Regions from separate parts of the Rhizobium laguerreae genome, predicted to be linked through region 1. Evidence: riboswitches for the same ligand, from Rfam matches in the RefSeq annotation. Region 1 holds a riboswitch; the other holds the start of a gene.
What was found. A riboswitch is a leader RNA that binds a small molecule or an ion and turns the genes downstream of it on or off. The one in region 1 is predicted to bind S-adenosylmethionine.

Region 1 (7,541 bases):
CTTCGGCCCAAAGCTTCTTGAGTTTCTCGACCCGCTCGTCTGTCCAGTTCATGCCCTGTCTCCACCTTTTGCGTTGGTGATGGCAGAATCCCTCACCGTTGTCCCGGGAGCTCCGAAACAAGAAACGCTTGATCAATTTTGGTGACTAGTTCCGCCGCATGCAGTCTAGTAATTGATCTTTAACCTAGTGTGAGGCTGACTCCGTGACAAGAGTCGCATGAATCCGGATGAATCGAATTCGTAGTTTTCCCCAACTTGCTGCCCCTGCGTGTCATTTCTGCAATAATGCCTGTTGATGACTGAAAATGCCGCTGTACACCCTTGCTGCATACGCTAAGGGCGCCGTTTTGTTGACATTGCAGCGCGAAAAGGAAATAGTGCCACTCGCCGCCGCAAGGCGGCATTTTTGATTTTTCGGGCCTGGTTTCCTTAGCCGGAGTCATTGCCCGGCAACTTTGATGGAGATCGCGCCATGGCTGAAGCCGCGCCGCTTTATGACACCTATTCTCGTGCCCCGCTGCGGTTCGAGCGAGGCGAGGGCGTGTGGCTGATCACCGAAAGCGGCGAGCGATATCTCGATTTCGGCGCCGGCGTCGCCGTCACGTCAGTCGGCCACAGCAATCCGCATGTGGTCGGCGCATTGAAGGAGCAGGCCGACAAGGTCTGGCACCTGTCGAACATCTATGAGATCCCCGGCCAGGAGCGTCTGGCAAAGCGCCTGACGGACGCCACCTTCGCCGACAAGGTGTTCTTCACCAATTCAGGCGCCGAGGCGCTCGAATGCGCAATCAAGACGGCGCGCCGCTATCAGTTTTCCAAGGGCCATCCCGAGCGCTTCCATATCATCACCTTCGAAGGCGCCTTCCACGGACGGACGCTGGCGACGATCGCCGCCGGCGGCCAGGAGAAATATCTCGAAGGCTTCGGCCCCAAGGCGCCAGGTTTCGATCAGGTGGCTTTCGGCGACATCGAAGCGGTCCGCGCCGCGATCACCGAGGCGACGGCTGGCATCCTCATCGAGCCCGTGCAGGGCGAGGGCGGCGTCCGTCCCGCCACGCCTGAGTTCATGAAGGCGCTTCGCCAGCTCTGCGACGACAACGGCCTGCTGCTGATTCTCGACGAGGTCCAGACCGGCGTCGGCCGCACCGGCAAGCTCTTCGCTCATGAATGGTCGGGCGTCACCCCCGACATCATGGCTGTCGCGAAGGGCATCGGCGGCGGTTTCCCGCTCGGCGCCTGCCTTGCCACATCAGAGGCCGCCTCCGGCATGAAGGCCGGCACGCATGGCTCGACCTATGGCGGCAATCCGCTTGCCATGGCCGTCGGCAGCGCCGTGCTCGACATCATCCTTGCCGATGGCTTCCTCCAGCAGGTGCGCGACGTAGCACTCGTCTTCCGCCAGGGTCTCGCCTCGCTGAAGGATCGTTATCCCGATGTGATCGAAGACGTGCGCGGCGAGGGGCTTTTGCTCGGCATCAAGGCTGCCGTTCCCTCAGCCGAACTGCTGCAGGCGATCCGCGCCGCCCATCTGCTCGGCGTGCCCGCCGGCGACAACGTCATCCGCCTTCTTCCGCCGCTTGTGGTCACCGCCGAGGAAGCCCGCGAGGGCCTTGCCCGCGTCGAGCGCGCCGCCGAGAGGATCCGCGCTTCCAAGGTTAAGAAGACGGCTTGAAGAAATTGCCGCCTTCGGGCGCAGCACAGGTACAGGTAAGTAGACGATATGAGCCCTAAACACTTCCTCGATCTTTCGGCGGTCACATCCGCCGATCTCAGAACGATCATGAACGATGCGCTCACCCGCAAGCAGGCCTTCAAGGCAGGCACGGGCGACAAGCCGCTCGCGGGCAAGATGCTGGCGATGATCTTCGAGAAGCCGTCGACGCGCACCCGCGTCTCCTTCGACGTCGGCATGCGCCAGCTCGGCGGCGAAACGCTGTTCCTGTCCGGCACCGAGATGCAGCTCGGCCGCGCCGAGACGATCGGCGACACCGCCAAGGTGCTGTCGCGCTATGTCGATGCGATCATGATCCGCACCACCGAGCATTCCAGGCTGCTGGAGCTTGCCCAGCATGCGACCGTGCCCGTGATCAATGCGCTGACGGATGACACCCATCCCTGCCAGATCATGGCCGATATCATGACCTTCGAAGAGCATCGCGGCCCGATCAAGGGCAAGACCATCGCCTGGACCGGCGACGGCAACAATGTGCTGCATTCGCTGGTCGAGGGTGCCGCGCGTTTCGGCTATCGCATGAACATGGCCGTGCCCCTTGGCTCGGAGCCAAAGGATCACTATCTGAACTGGGCCCGCAATGAGGGCGCCGAAATCATGCTTTGCCATGATGCCGACCGTGCGGTCGCCGGCGTCGATTGCGTGGTGACCGATACCTGGGTCTCCATGAATCAGGAACATCGGGCCCGGGGTCACAATGTCTTCCAGCCTTATCAGGTCAACGCGGCCTTGATGGCGAAAGCCGGCAATGATGCATTGTTCATGCATTGCCTGCCCGCTCATCGCGGTGAGGAAGTGACAGACGAAGTGATCGACGGTCCGCAATCCGTAGTCTTCGATGAGGCGGAAAACCGTCTTCATGCGCAGAAGTCGATTCTTGCTTGGTGCCTGGGCGCGATCTGAACCATAATCGGACGTCGCGAGTCACAAACTCGCGACCGCGCGAGCGAAGGGCACGCTGGCCCATCGCTCGGAAACTAGGAGTGAAAGCCATGGCAGAAGCTGCAGCCGCCCTCGGCCAGTTCGATTTCGCCGGCGATGACCATGTCGTCCCTTTCCAGGTGGAGGGGCTGGATGTGCGCGGCCGCGCCGTCCAGCTCGGCCCTATGCTCGATGCGATCCTCGAGCGCCATCATTATCCCGCACCCGTTGCCCGGCTGCTTGCCGAAGTCGTCGTGCTGACGGTGCTGCTCGGCACCTCGCTGAAGTTCGACGGCAAGTTCACGGTGCAGACCAAGGGCGACGGCCCGGTCGATCTTCTCGTCGCCGATTTCTCGACGCCGGAAAACGTCCGCGCCTATGCCCGTTTCGATCAGGCGCTGCTCAACAAGGCGATCGAGTCAGGCGAAACCGAGCCGGAGCAACTGCTCGGCAAAGGCATTCTCGCCTTCACCATCGACCAGGGCAAGTTCAGCCAGCCCTACCAAGGCATTGTCGCGCTCGACGGCACTACGCTGGAAGAAATTGCCGGCGTCTATTTCCGCCAGTCGGAACAGATCCCGACGCGCGTCCGTCTTGCCGCGGCCGAGCTCTTCGATCGCGACGATGCCGGCAAGCCGCGCCATCGTTGGCGGGCTGGCGGCCTCGTCGCCCAGTTCCTGCCGGAAGCGCCGGAGCGCATGCGCCAGCCGGATCTGCACGGCGGCGACGGCGACACCGGCAGCCGCCCGCATGGCGAGGACGATGCCTGGCTCGAAGCCCGTTCGCTGGTCGAGACCATCGACGCCGATGAACTGACCGATCCGCTGGTCGGCACCGAGCGGCTGCTGTTCCGCCTGTTCCACGAGCGCGGCGTGCGCGTCTACGAACCGCGCGCCGTTTTCGACCGCTGCAGCTGCTCGCGCGACAAGATCAAGGGCGTGCTCAAGGGCTTTTCGGCCGAGGAGATCGAGGCCAGCCAGGAAGATGGCGAAATCGCCGTGACCTGCGAATTCTGCTCGACCACCTACCACTTCGAGCCGGCCGAGCTTCAGCCGGCGGAATAGGCTCGGTTTGCATTGATGGCTGCCCCAAGTCCCTTCTCCCCAGCGGGGAGAAGGTGCCGGCAGGCGGATGAGGGGGCCACACGGCACATCCTTCACATAAAACCCATTCCGGCACTCCGACGGCAATGCCGTGTGCCCCGCCGCCCTGAACATGGTCGAGACGGTGTCATCGCGGCCGAAACCTGCATGGATGTTGTTGGAAAGACCGGCTTCGCCGGCCCCCTCATCCGCCCTACGGGCACCTTCCCCCGCTGGGGAGAAGAGGGAGTCGAGATGTTGCGGCATGCCCCTTCGCCCCGGGCGTCGAAGATCTCAGGAACGTGGCGCTGACGGAAAATGACGTCTCAATTGATGCGCCTCAGTTAAGCACGCGCAGCAGCCCAGGCGAATCCAGCGAGAAGGCGGGGATGTCGACATCGAACATCTCGCCGTCGTCCGTTTCCATCTGGTAATGGCCGAACATCAGCCCTGAGGGCGTGTCGAGCGGGCAGCCAGAGGAATATTCGTAGGTGTCGCCGGGCCTGAGCCGCGGCTGCTCGCCGACGACGCCGGGACCAGTCACCTCGTCCACCTGGCCGTTCTGGTCGGTGATGTTCCAGTAACGATTGACCAGCCGAACGGCTATGCCGGAATTGTTGCTGATGACAATCCGGTAACCCCAGACATAGCGATCGTCTTCCGGATCGGATTGCTCCTCCAGATAGAACGGCTCGACGACTACTTCGATCTCTCTTGTGAGGGCGCGATACATGCCTTGCACCTTAGTCAAGATATGTTACCCGTATCTTATAAGAGGCCCTGTCCGTCAAGAAACGGAACAATTATCATCGCTGAAATGGCTGTGATCCGAGGGGTTTTCGATCGTTAAGCCTAATTGTCAGTGTTAATTCCGTTTCGGAACGCCGCGGCGAGCGAACTTGTTCCCCCGGCCTCACCCAGTGAGGTCCGGCACGGCCTCACCTTGGTGAGATCCGGCCGAACCCGGGTGGGGTCCGGCCGCCTTTATTCCTAAATCAGGCCGATACCTTGGCAAGCGCCTTCGCGAAATCCTCGATCAGGTCGTCGGTATCCTCGATGCCGGCCGAAAGGCGGACCGTACCAGGCGAGATGCCGAGTTCGGTGCGTGCCTCTTCCGTCAGGTTCTTGTGCGTCGTCGTTGCCGGATGGGTGATCAGGCTCTTGCTGTCGCCGAGATTGTTGGAGATCTTGATGATCTCAAGCGCGTTCTGCAGCGCAAAGGCCGCATCCTTGCCGCCCTTCAGCTCGAAGCAGACCAGGGTCGAGCCGCCGGTCATCTGCTTGGCGATGATATCGGCCTGCGGATGGTCCTTGCGACCGGGATAGATCACCTTGGCGACCTTGCCTTGCTCGGCCAGGAAATCTGCGATCTTTGCGGCATTCTCGGTCTGCTGGCGCACGCGCAGCGGCAGCGTCTCAATGCCCTTCAGCAAAGTCCAGGCGTTGAACGGCGACATGGCCGGGCCGGTATGACGGAAATAATCGTGCAGGTTCTCGTCGATCCATTCCTTGTCGGAAAGCACGACGCCGCCGAGGCAGCGGCCCTGGCCGTCAATATGCTTGGTGGCGGAATAGACGACGATATGGGCGCCGAGCTCCAGCGGCTTCTGGAAGAGTGGCGTGGCGAAGACATTGTCGACGACGACCTTGGCGCCGATCTGGTTGGCCAGTTTGGCGACGCCTGCAATATCGATCACTTCGAGCGTCGGGTTGGTCGGGCTTTCCAGGAAGAACACCTTGGTCTTCGGCGTGATCGCCTTTTCCCAGTTGGCCAGATCCCGGCCGTCGATCAGCGTGCAGTCGATGCCGTATTTCGGCGCCAGCGTCTCGACGACCCAGCGGCAGGAGCCGAACAGGGCGCGCGCGGCGACGATATGATCGCCTGATTTCAGCTGGCAGAGGATCGCCGCGGTGACGGCGGCCATGCCGGAAGCGGTGGCGCGGGCGTCTTCAGCGCCTTCGAGCATGCACATGCGCTTTTCGAACATGTCGTTGGTGGGGCTGCCGTAGCGGGCATAGATGAAGCCCTCCGTCTCGCCCTTGAAGCGGGCTTCGGCCGCCTCCGACGTCTCGTAGACGAAGCCTTGGGTGAGATAGATTGCCTCGGACGTCTCGCCATATTGCGAACGCAGCGTGCCACCGTGGACGAGTTGGGTTGCCGGGCGCCAGGTCTTGCTCATGCCATCACCTTCACATAACAAAAAAACCGGTCGCAAAAGCAGACCGGTTTCAACCCGGTCTTTTTAGCCACTTGTTTAACGTGGCTGCAAGCCGACCGGCCAAATCACCACGGGATAATTCTGCAATACTGCTGTTAGCTGCTTGCGTCAATTCCCCGAGTTTGGTTTTGTCGGCGGCAAATGATGGATGAGGCATGATGGCTCGCGAAACGGGAATTCTGGCGGATCGCGCGATCTCCGCGCTGTTCGAAACGGGGCGTCTGATCTCCGAGCGGGAGCTGGACCGCGACCAGATCCAGCCGGCAAGCCTGGACCTGCGATTGGGTGGCAAGGCTTTTCGCGTGCGTGCCAGCTTCATGCCCGGCCCCTCGCATCTGGTGTCCGACAAGCTCGACCGGCTGAGCCTGCATGTGATCGACCTTACCGAGGGGGCGGTGCTCGAAACCGGCTGCGTCTATATCGTGCCGCTGATGGAGAGCCTGGCGCTGCCGGCCGACATGTCAGCCTCGGCCAATCCGAAGAGCTCGACCGGGCGCCTCGATATCTTCACCCGCGTTATCACCGATTACGCCCAGGAATTCGACAAGATCCCATCAGGCTATTCCGGCCCGCTCTATCTCGAAATCAGTCCGCGCACCTTCCCGATCGTCGTGCGCCGCGGCTCGCGCCTGTCGCAGATCCGTTTCCGCGTCGGCCATTCCCTGCTCGGCGAGCCGGAACTGTTGAAGCTACATGAAAGCGAAACGCTGGTTGCCAGCAAGCTGCCCAACATTTCTGGCGGCGGCATCGCGCTGTCGATCGACCTCGCCGGAGACAAGGACGGCCTGATCGGCTATCGCGGCAAACATCACACCGCCGTCGTCGACGTCGACAAGAAGGCCGAGCACGACCTCTTCGATTTCTGGGAACCGCTCCACAGCCGCGGCCGCAACGAGCTGATCCTCGATCCCGATGAATTCTATATCCTCGTCTCGCGCGAGGCGGTGCACGTGCCGCCGGATTATGCAGCCGAGATGACCCCGTTCGATCCGCTGGTCGGCGAATTCCGCGTCCATTATGCCGGCTTCTTCGATCCAGGCTTCGGCCATGCGCCGGCCGGCGGGCGCGGCAGCCGCGCCGTGCTCGAAGTGCGCAGCCACGAGGTGCCCTTCATCCTCGAAGACGGCCAGATCGTCGGCCGCCTCGTCTACGAACATATGCAGGAAAAGCCCGCCAGCCTCTACGGCTCCGGTCTCGGCTCGAACTACCAGGCCCAGGGCCTCAAACTCTCGAAGCACTTCCGCATCTGAGCCTTCCCGACCGCCGCGACTTGACAGCGGCCCCCATCTGTTGGAAATCTCGCTTCATCGCGGGTGTAGCTCAATGGTAGAGCAGCAGCTTCCCAAGCTGAATACGAGGGTTCGATTCCCTTCACCCGCTCCAGCTGCCCCGGCCGTCCGTTCGCCGCCTTTTGAAGGCGCTTCGTGATCTTTTATGAAAAGGGTTGCGCGCAGGCATCGGCTCCTAAAGGACACAGATGGCGCCTCGGCCGCGCGCAACCCCTAGCTTCGCCTTTATCTGGTCTTACTGACGCTCATCTCAATTCCCCCCAATTGAGACCTCACGTAGTCGCCGCGGCGAAGCTTT
Region 2 (7,541 bases), on a different contig from region 1:
CAGCGACGTCGTGCCATAGGGTCGGTGCCCGCCGGCAATAATGTCCATCGAGGCAGCCGAAGGCTCATCGTTCAGCATCCGCCCGGCGCCGCCATTGACCTGCGCATCGATGAAACCGGCCGACAGAACACCGCCGGCAAGCGTCACCACCTCGCCGTCCGGCAGATCATTTCTGGCAGTGATCGCTTCGACGCGGCCGCCGGCAACGATGAGGGCTTTGTCGTCATGGAAGCGCTCGCCGTCGAAGATGCGGGCGCCGAGGAAGATCTTGCGTCCCATCAGACCGTCTCCGTCACCTTGAGCAGGTTTGCCGGCTTGTCGGGATCGAAGCCCTTGCGGCGTGTCACCGACTCGATCAGCCGGTAATAGACGAGCAGCGACACCAGCGGATCGACGAGGCCGTTGCCCGTTGTCGGTACGCGCAGATGGACGCCGGAAAGCGGCTGCGTCGAGAAACCGACGGTGGTGGCGCCGAGTTTCTGCAGGCGTTCCAGCGCCTGCACATTGTTGGCGAAGGCCGCATCGTCGGGCGCAAAGGCGACGATCGGGAAGCCCGGCTGCACCAGGCGCATCGGGCCATGCATCAGTTCCGCCAGCGAGAAGGCCTCGGCATGCAGGCCGGAGGTCTCCTTTGCCTTCAACGCCGCTTCGAGCGCGATCGCGAAGGCCGGGCCGCGGCCGGCTGTATAAAGCGAGGTCGCGTTGAAGAGCACGTCCTCGGCTGCCGCCGTATCGATCCCGGCAGTCGCCGACAGTGCCTCCGGCAGCTTGCCGAGCGCGGCCTGCAGGTCGGGCGCACCGCCGATCGCAGCCGTCACGCCGGAAAGGGCGGCGACCGAGGCGATGAAGGATTTTGTCGCCGCGACACTCTTTTCCGCGCCGGCATTGAGACCGAGAACAATATCGGCCTGCCTCGCAAGCGGGCTGTCGGTGACGTTGACGACGGCGATCGTCGTCGCTCCGCCCTTCTTCGCCGCATCCTGCAGCGCGACGATGTCGGGGCTGGCACCCGACTGCGAGACGGTGAAATGGACACCGCCCTTCAGATGCAGTGCCGCACCATAGACGGAAGCGATCGACGGGCCGACCGAGGCGACCGGAACGCCGCAGGTGATCTCGAAGAGATATTTGAAAAAGGTGGCGGCATGGTCCGAGGAGCCGCGCGCCGCCGTCGTCACCACGCTCGGGCGAGCGGACGAAAACAGCCGGGCGATCTCGGCAAAGACCGGTTTTTCCTTTTCGAGCAGCGTGGCGACCACCTCCGACGATTGGCCGGCTTCCTGCAGCATCAGTGACTGGTTGTCATTCATAGGTCATCTCCGATTCTCAATTCGGCAACGAAATCATAAGCATCGCCGCGATAATGCGAGCGGGTGTATTCGACGACGCGCTGGTCTTCCAGGCGCGAGACACGTTCGATCAAGAGCGCCGGCGCGCCTGATTTGACGTTCAGGATCGCGGCGGAGGACGGGTCGAGCGTGACCGCCGTCAGCCGCTGCAGCGCGCGCACGGGCCTGTGGCCGCTGGCCGTCAGCGCATCGTAGAGCGATCCCTCACCGCCGGCATCGTGTCCCAGGAACTTGATCGGCACCACGGCGCGTTCGATCGCCAGCGGCAGGCCGTCGGCAAGGCGCAAGCGGTCGAGTCTCAGCACCGGCTCGTCGCCGCCGAGGCCGAGCAGGAAGGATTCCTCCGGCGACGGCGTGTTGACCGCCCGCGACAATATCCGTGCGGCCGGCAGACGCCCGCGCGAGCGCATGTCGGCGGAGAAGGAGGAAAGCCGCCACAGCGACTGTTCCATGCGCTCCACCCTGCTCGATACGAAAGTACCGCTTCCGTGGCGCGATTCCAGTGCGCCAGATGCCATCAGATCGCGATAGGCGGTGCGCACGGTGACTCGGCCGAGCTTCAGTGCCTCGGCAAGGTCGCGCTCACCCGGCAGCGCGGTACCGGGCTTCAGCAGCCCTTCCTGAATGAGGCCGGTCAGCGTCTGCGCCAGCCGCTTGTAGAGCGGCCCGGTCAGCGCCTCGTCACGCAGGCCGCGGCTGTTCAGTTCCGCTATCAGACTGGTTCTATCCATGGGCACACAATAGAACCTATATAGAACCAATCAGCAAGACAGAATCGAGCGCGGAACGAAAAAACTCTCGCCGGCGGACCAGCAAGGGTTTCATAGCGCTCAAATTTGACAGTCGTGCGCGACAGCGCCGCGCGTTAAAAACGCGCGGCGCTGGAGGATGCTCAGTTCTTGGTGAAGATATAATCCGTCTCCTGGCGCAGCACTTCGCCGGGGCGCAGGACCGCATTCGGAAAACCTTGGTGATTGATGGCATCCGGCCAGATCTGCGTCTCCAGGCAGAAGCCGGCGAATGGGCCGTATTTGCGCCCGCCGATGCCGGGAGCCGCGACATCGAGCTTGAAGCCGGCATAGAACTGCACACCTGGCTCCGTGCTGCGCACTTCCAGCGACACACCGGAATACAGGCTGCGGGCAAGCGCGACGCTCCGCTTGGCGGTACGCTCGCCCGACAGGCAGAAATTATGGTCGTAGTACACTTGTTCGCTGCCGACGAAACGCTTCATCGGCGCCATCTCGCGGAAATCGAATTCCGTGCCCTCGACGGGACGGATCTCACCGGTCGGCACCTGTCTCTCGTCGGTCGGCAGATAGTGATCGGCGGCGATCATGATGTCATGGCCAAGCGCGTCTTCGCGGCCGTCGAGATTGAAATAGGCGTGCTGGCAGACATTGGCGAGCGTCGGCTGGTCGCTGGTCGATTCGTAGGTGATCGACAGTTCACCATTGCCATGCACCCAAAAAGTCGCCTGGATGGTGCAATTGCCGGGATAGCCGGCGCGGCCATCGGGATCGACGATCTTCAGCACCACGCGGTCGACGTCATGCTCGACGATCGTCCAATTGCGTTTGGCGATATTGTCGCTGCCGCCATGCAGATGCGTGACGCCGTTTTCATTCGGCTCGAGCTGATAGTCCTTGCCGTCAAGCGTGAACCTGCCGCCGCCGACGCGGTTGGCGCAGCGGCCGGGCGTCGCGCCGAAATAGGACGAATAAAGAAGATAGTTGTCGAAATCGTCGAAGCCGAGCTGCAGCGGCGCATCATGTCCCTCGAGACGCAGATCCTGGATGACCGCGCCCCAGCTGATGATCTTGGCCGTCAGCCCGCCGCCCTTGATCTCGACGCGATAGACGGTCTCGCCCGCCTGCGTCTGCCCGAAAACGTCCCGCTCCAACTTATCCGACATGATCGACCGTCCATTCTATCTCTTCTGCAAATTCCTCAATTCGGAATCGATTTGAGGAATTTGCAGCGATTCAATGTGTGCATTGCACGTCCGACGAAGACGCGCGGTGTGGTAGGCTTCAGGACAGGAACCTGCCCGGATTTGCTTCAATCCGCAACCGGCGGATCAGAAAGAAAAGCCGCAGCAGTGGTGCGGCGGCCTCGCCTCCAGGCGTGATTCGGCAACGGTCAGAGATCGGTGCCGATCTCTTCCACATCAAAGGGCGTCGTCTGGTAAATTTCGTTGATCCAGTTGCCGAACAAGAGATGCGCATGGCTGCGCCAGCGGTTCTGCGGCGCAAGCGCCGGATCGTTATGCGGGAAGTAATTGTGCGGCATCTTGATCGGCACACCGGCATTGACGTCGCGGAAATACTCGTCGGAAAGCGAGGTGGAATCATATTCGACATGGTTGAACATGTAGAGCCGCCGGCCTCTCTTCTCGTGCACGAGGCAGACGCCCATTTCGCTGGACTCCATCAGGATCTCCAGGCTTTCGGATTTTTCGATATCAGCGCGACGCACTTCGGTCCAGCGCGACACCGGCACCTCGAAATTGTCGGAAAAGCCGTTGAGATAGATGGAGGACGGCTTGAGGTTCCGGTGACGGTAGACGCCGAAGGCCTTCTCCTTCAGCTCGTATTTCGGAACGCCGTGAAAATGATAGACCGCCGCCATCGCGCCCCAGCAGACGTTCATCGTCGAATGGACATTTGTTTCCGTCCAGTCGAGAATCTCCTGCATCTCCGGCCAATAGGTGACGTCCTCATAGGGCAAAAGCTCGATCGGCGCCCCGGTGATGATGAAGCCGTCGAACTTGCGGTGCTTTACCTCTTCCCAAGTCTGGTAGAAGGCAAGCAGATGATCCTCGGACGTATTCTTCGCCTTGTGGCCGCCGATGCGGATAAGCGACAGTTCCACCTGCAGCGGCGAGGCGCCGACGAGACGGGCCATCTGCAGTTCGGTCTTGATCTTGTTCGGCATGAGGTTCAGCAGCCCGATCTGCAACGGTCGGATATCCTGACGGATCGCCAACGTCTCGGTCATCACCCGCACACCCTCCTGAACCAGGGTTTCGAAGGCGGGCAGCGTATCGGGGATCTTGATGGGCATTGCGGTCACTCGATCAAAAACAAAAACCGGCGGCGACAAAAATCGCTACCGGTCCGCACGCGGCCCTTTAGCGACTTTTTTAACGTGGCTGCAAGCCGGCCGGCCAAATCACCACGGAGGCCTTAATTAGACCCAGTCTGATTGCGAATCAACTGGCGAATGCATGCAGGGGAGACTCATGCAAGCATCATCACACTTTAATGACTGATAGAATCTGTTGATAGACCGGTAACGCCACCATGTTATTTATAGGGGCATGGGCGATTTGGAAAAGCGTAATGGCAGATAAAATCGAGAGGAGGCCGGGCATCCGGAGGCAGGATAGGGTAGGGTATGATTTAAGCCTGACATATCGCCTCGGCGTCATGTTCTCAGCATTCTGGAATTCGGAAGTGCGTGGCAAGGTGCTGTTTCTGGCGACCGTGCTGATCCTCGTCATCCTGGCGACATCCTACGGCCAGGTCATCCTGAACGAGTGGAATGCTCCTTTCTACGACTCGCTGGAGCGCCGCGACCTCGGCGAATTCTTCCACCAACTCGAAATCTTCGCGATGATCGCCGGCACGCTGCTGCTGCTCAACGTGCTGCAGGCCTGGCTGAACCAGATGACCGCGCTCTATATGCGCGAAGGCTTGTCGCGCGATCTGGTCGATCAGTGGCTGAAGCGCAAGCGGGCGCTGCGGCTCGCCTCCAGCGGCCTGATCGGCGTCAATCCGGACCAGCGTCTGCACGAGGATTCCCGCAATCTCGCCGAAAGCACGACAGGGCTGGTTCTCGGCCTGCTGCAGTCGACCATTCTCCTGGTGAGCTTCATCGGCGTGCTCTGGGAGCTTTCCAGCGGCTTCATCTTCCGCATCAGCGGCCATAGCTTCTCCATTCCAGGCTACATGGTCTGGGCGGCGATTTTCTATGCCGCTTCCGCCTCGGTGCTGAGCCAGGTCGTCGGCCGCAAGCTGGTGAAGCTCAATGCCGATCGTTTTTCGAAAGAGGCCGAGCTTCGCTTCACGCTGATGCACGCCAACGAAAACATGCCGGCAATCACCGTCGCCCGCGGCGAGGAGAACGAGCGTCGGCGCATCAACACCGATATCAGCTCGGTCCTGACAGTCGTCAAGCGGCTTGCCATGGCCAATACCAATCTCACCTGGGTCTCGGCCGGCTATGGCTGGCTGGTGATCGTCATTCCGATCATCGTTGCCGCCCCCGCCTATTTCTCCGGCGGTCTCACCCTCGGCCAATTGATGATGTCCGTCGGTGCCTTCAACCAGGTCAACACGGCGCTGCGCTGGTATGTGTCCAATTTCGGCCCGATCGCCGAATGGCGCGCCACGCTGATGCGCGTCACCGATTTCCGCCAGGCGCTGGTCGAGATGGAAGAGGACTTCGACCTGAAGGACAGCATCGCCTATGAAAACGCCGCGCCCGACACGCTGACGCTGAAGGACGTGGTGATCGTCGCCAAGATCGGCGAAGACATCGAGGAATGCGGCGGTTTCCGCCTGCGTGAAACCGATGTCGTGATCAAGGCCGGCGAAAAAATCATGATCAACGGCGATCACAGCGTCAATCGCAAGCTGCTCTTCCAGGCGATGGCCGGCCTCTGGCCCTGCGGCAGCGGCACGATAGGCCTGCCGCCGATCGACGACATGCTCTTCGTTCCGCAGGTTGCCTATGTTCCCGGCGGCACGCTGCGCGAGGCGCTGGCCTTCCCCGAACGTCCCGAAGCCTACGAGAAAGCCGACGTCGAGGCGGCCCTCGACAAGGTTGGTCTCCATTCGCTGATCGCAAGGCTCGAAACCCGCGCCCGCTGGGACAAGCTGCTCGACAGCGACCAGCAGAAAGCGATCGGATTTGCCCGGCTGCTTCTCGTGCGCCCGCGCTGGATCATCTTCGACGAAGTGCTGGAAGGCATGGAGCCGGAATTTCAGGAAACAATGGCCAAACTGCTCACCTCGATGCCCGAAAGCGGCATGATCTATATCGGCCGCTCCGAGGCCTATCTCGAGGTGCTGAAGCCGCGCGTGCTGCATCTGCAGGCGCTGCCGTCAAAATCCGAGGAACAGCCATCTGTCGTCCAGACCGGCGCCAGTGCCGGCGCTGCCGCCATGCCCGCGCCGGCGCTTTGATGCCGCGCATCCGTCACATCGGCGGTATGACGCCGTTGAGACCGACGGCGATCTGGCTGGCCGAGATGCTGCCATCCGCCGCCGTCTCGCCGGTGATGACGACACCGGCACCGGGCTTCAGATCATCCTTGGTCGCAGGCGCCAACGTCACGATCGGCGTGCCATCGGCAATCGAGATGGTCTTTTCCTTGCCCTGATAGGTCAGCGTGATCGTGTGGCCGTCGACAGATTTGACGGTGTTGCTGACAGTCGCGTTGGTCATCTGGCTGTTCGGCTGCGCATCCCAGGGACGGTTGCCCTCACCGGTTCCCTTCATCGACGCCGGAAAGATCAGCACCTCGATCGCCCCGTCCGGGCCCGTGCCCTTCGGAAGCGAAGCGACGCCGACGAAATCGCCGGGTTTGATATCCTCGATGGAAGCTTTTTTGATGCCGCCGACCTTCCAGCCGGCTTTCAGTGCGACCGTCGCATCGTTGCCCTCGCGCGTCTTGACGACGAGCGTATCGCCGCTGAGTGTTTCGATTGCGCCGCGAACACGAATGCGCTGGGCGTCTTGCGCCTGTGCGGTTTGCGACAGGGCAAGCGCCACGAGGCTGCCGGCAGTAAGTGCTGTGAGAAAACGGGAATGAGGCTTGCGAGACATATGACTTTTCCTTGTCGCCATTGCAATCGGCAATATCCCCGGCTGCCGGACGGCACCTTATGCCGCAGGACGACACACTGACGAATCAAGGAAAAGTGAGCCTCCAGCTCGAGAAAATCTCAGCCTTCCAGCTCTTCCCGCAGCATTTCGAGCTCCAGCCACTCCTCTTCCATGTCAGTCAGGCTGGCACGCAGTTTTTCCATCTCGCCGGCAAGCCGGTTGAAGGCTGCAGGATCGCGCGTGAAAAGATTGGGATCTGCCATCACCTGCTCGCGCTTGGCGATTTCGGCTTCGGCCTTCGCCATTTCCTTTGGCAGGTTTTCCAGTGCGAATTTCTGCTTGAAGGAGAGCTTGACC

Region 2: another riboswitch for S-adenosylmethionine. It lies ahead of metA (homoserine O-acetyltransferase MetA); the one in region 1 lies ahead of HFO71_RS07530 (O-succinylhomoserine sulfhydrylase).

Annotation. Positions count from the first base shown of each region.
Region 1 covers NZ_JAAXQT010000002.1:126,126-133,666, forward strand. The annotation lists gene HFO71_RS07505 (GcrA family cell cycle regulator) at 1-52, opposite strand, end outside; gene HFO71_RS07510 (aspartate aminotransferase family protein) at 473-1,672, shown strand; gene argF (ornithine carbamoyltransferase) at 1,721-2,635, shown strand; gene HFO71_RS07520 (Hsp33 family molecular chaperone) at 2,725-3,717, shown strand; gene apaG (Co2+/Mg2+ efflux protein ApaG) at 4,076-4,468, opposite strand; gene HFO71_RS07530 (O-succinylhomoserine sulfhydrylase) at 4,731-5,915, opposite strand; SAM riboswitch at 5,958-6,036, opposite strand; gene HFO71_RS07535 (2'-deoxycytidine 5'-triphosphate deaminase) at 6,110-7,204, shown strand; tRNA gene HFO71_RS07540 (tRNA-Gly) at 7,264-7,337, shown strand; gene HFO71_RS07545 (DUF995 domain-containing protein) at 7,469-7,541, opposite strand, start outside.
Region 2 covers NZ_JAAXQT010000004.1:201,764-209,304, reverse strand. The annotation lists gene nagA (N-acetylglucosamine-6-phosphate deacetylase) at 1-279, opposite strand, end outside; gene HFO71_RS14990 (SIS domain-containing protein) at 279-1,310, opposite strand; gene HFO71_RS14985 (GntR family transcriptional regulator) at 1,307-2,080, opposite strand; gene HFO71_RS14980 (aldose epimerase family protein) at 2,242-3,264, opposite strand; gene metA (homoserine O-acetyltransferase MetA) at 3,492-4,415, opposite strand; SAM riboswitch at 4,463-4,540, opposite strand; gene HFO71_RS14970 (ABC transporter ATP-binding protein/permease) at 4,655-6,541, shown strand; gene HFO71_RS14965 (hypothetical protein) at 6,555-7,184, opposite strand; gene HFO71_RS14960 (ABC-F family ATP-binding cassette domain-containing protein) at 7,304-7,541, opposite strand, start outside.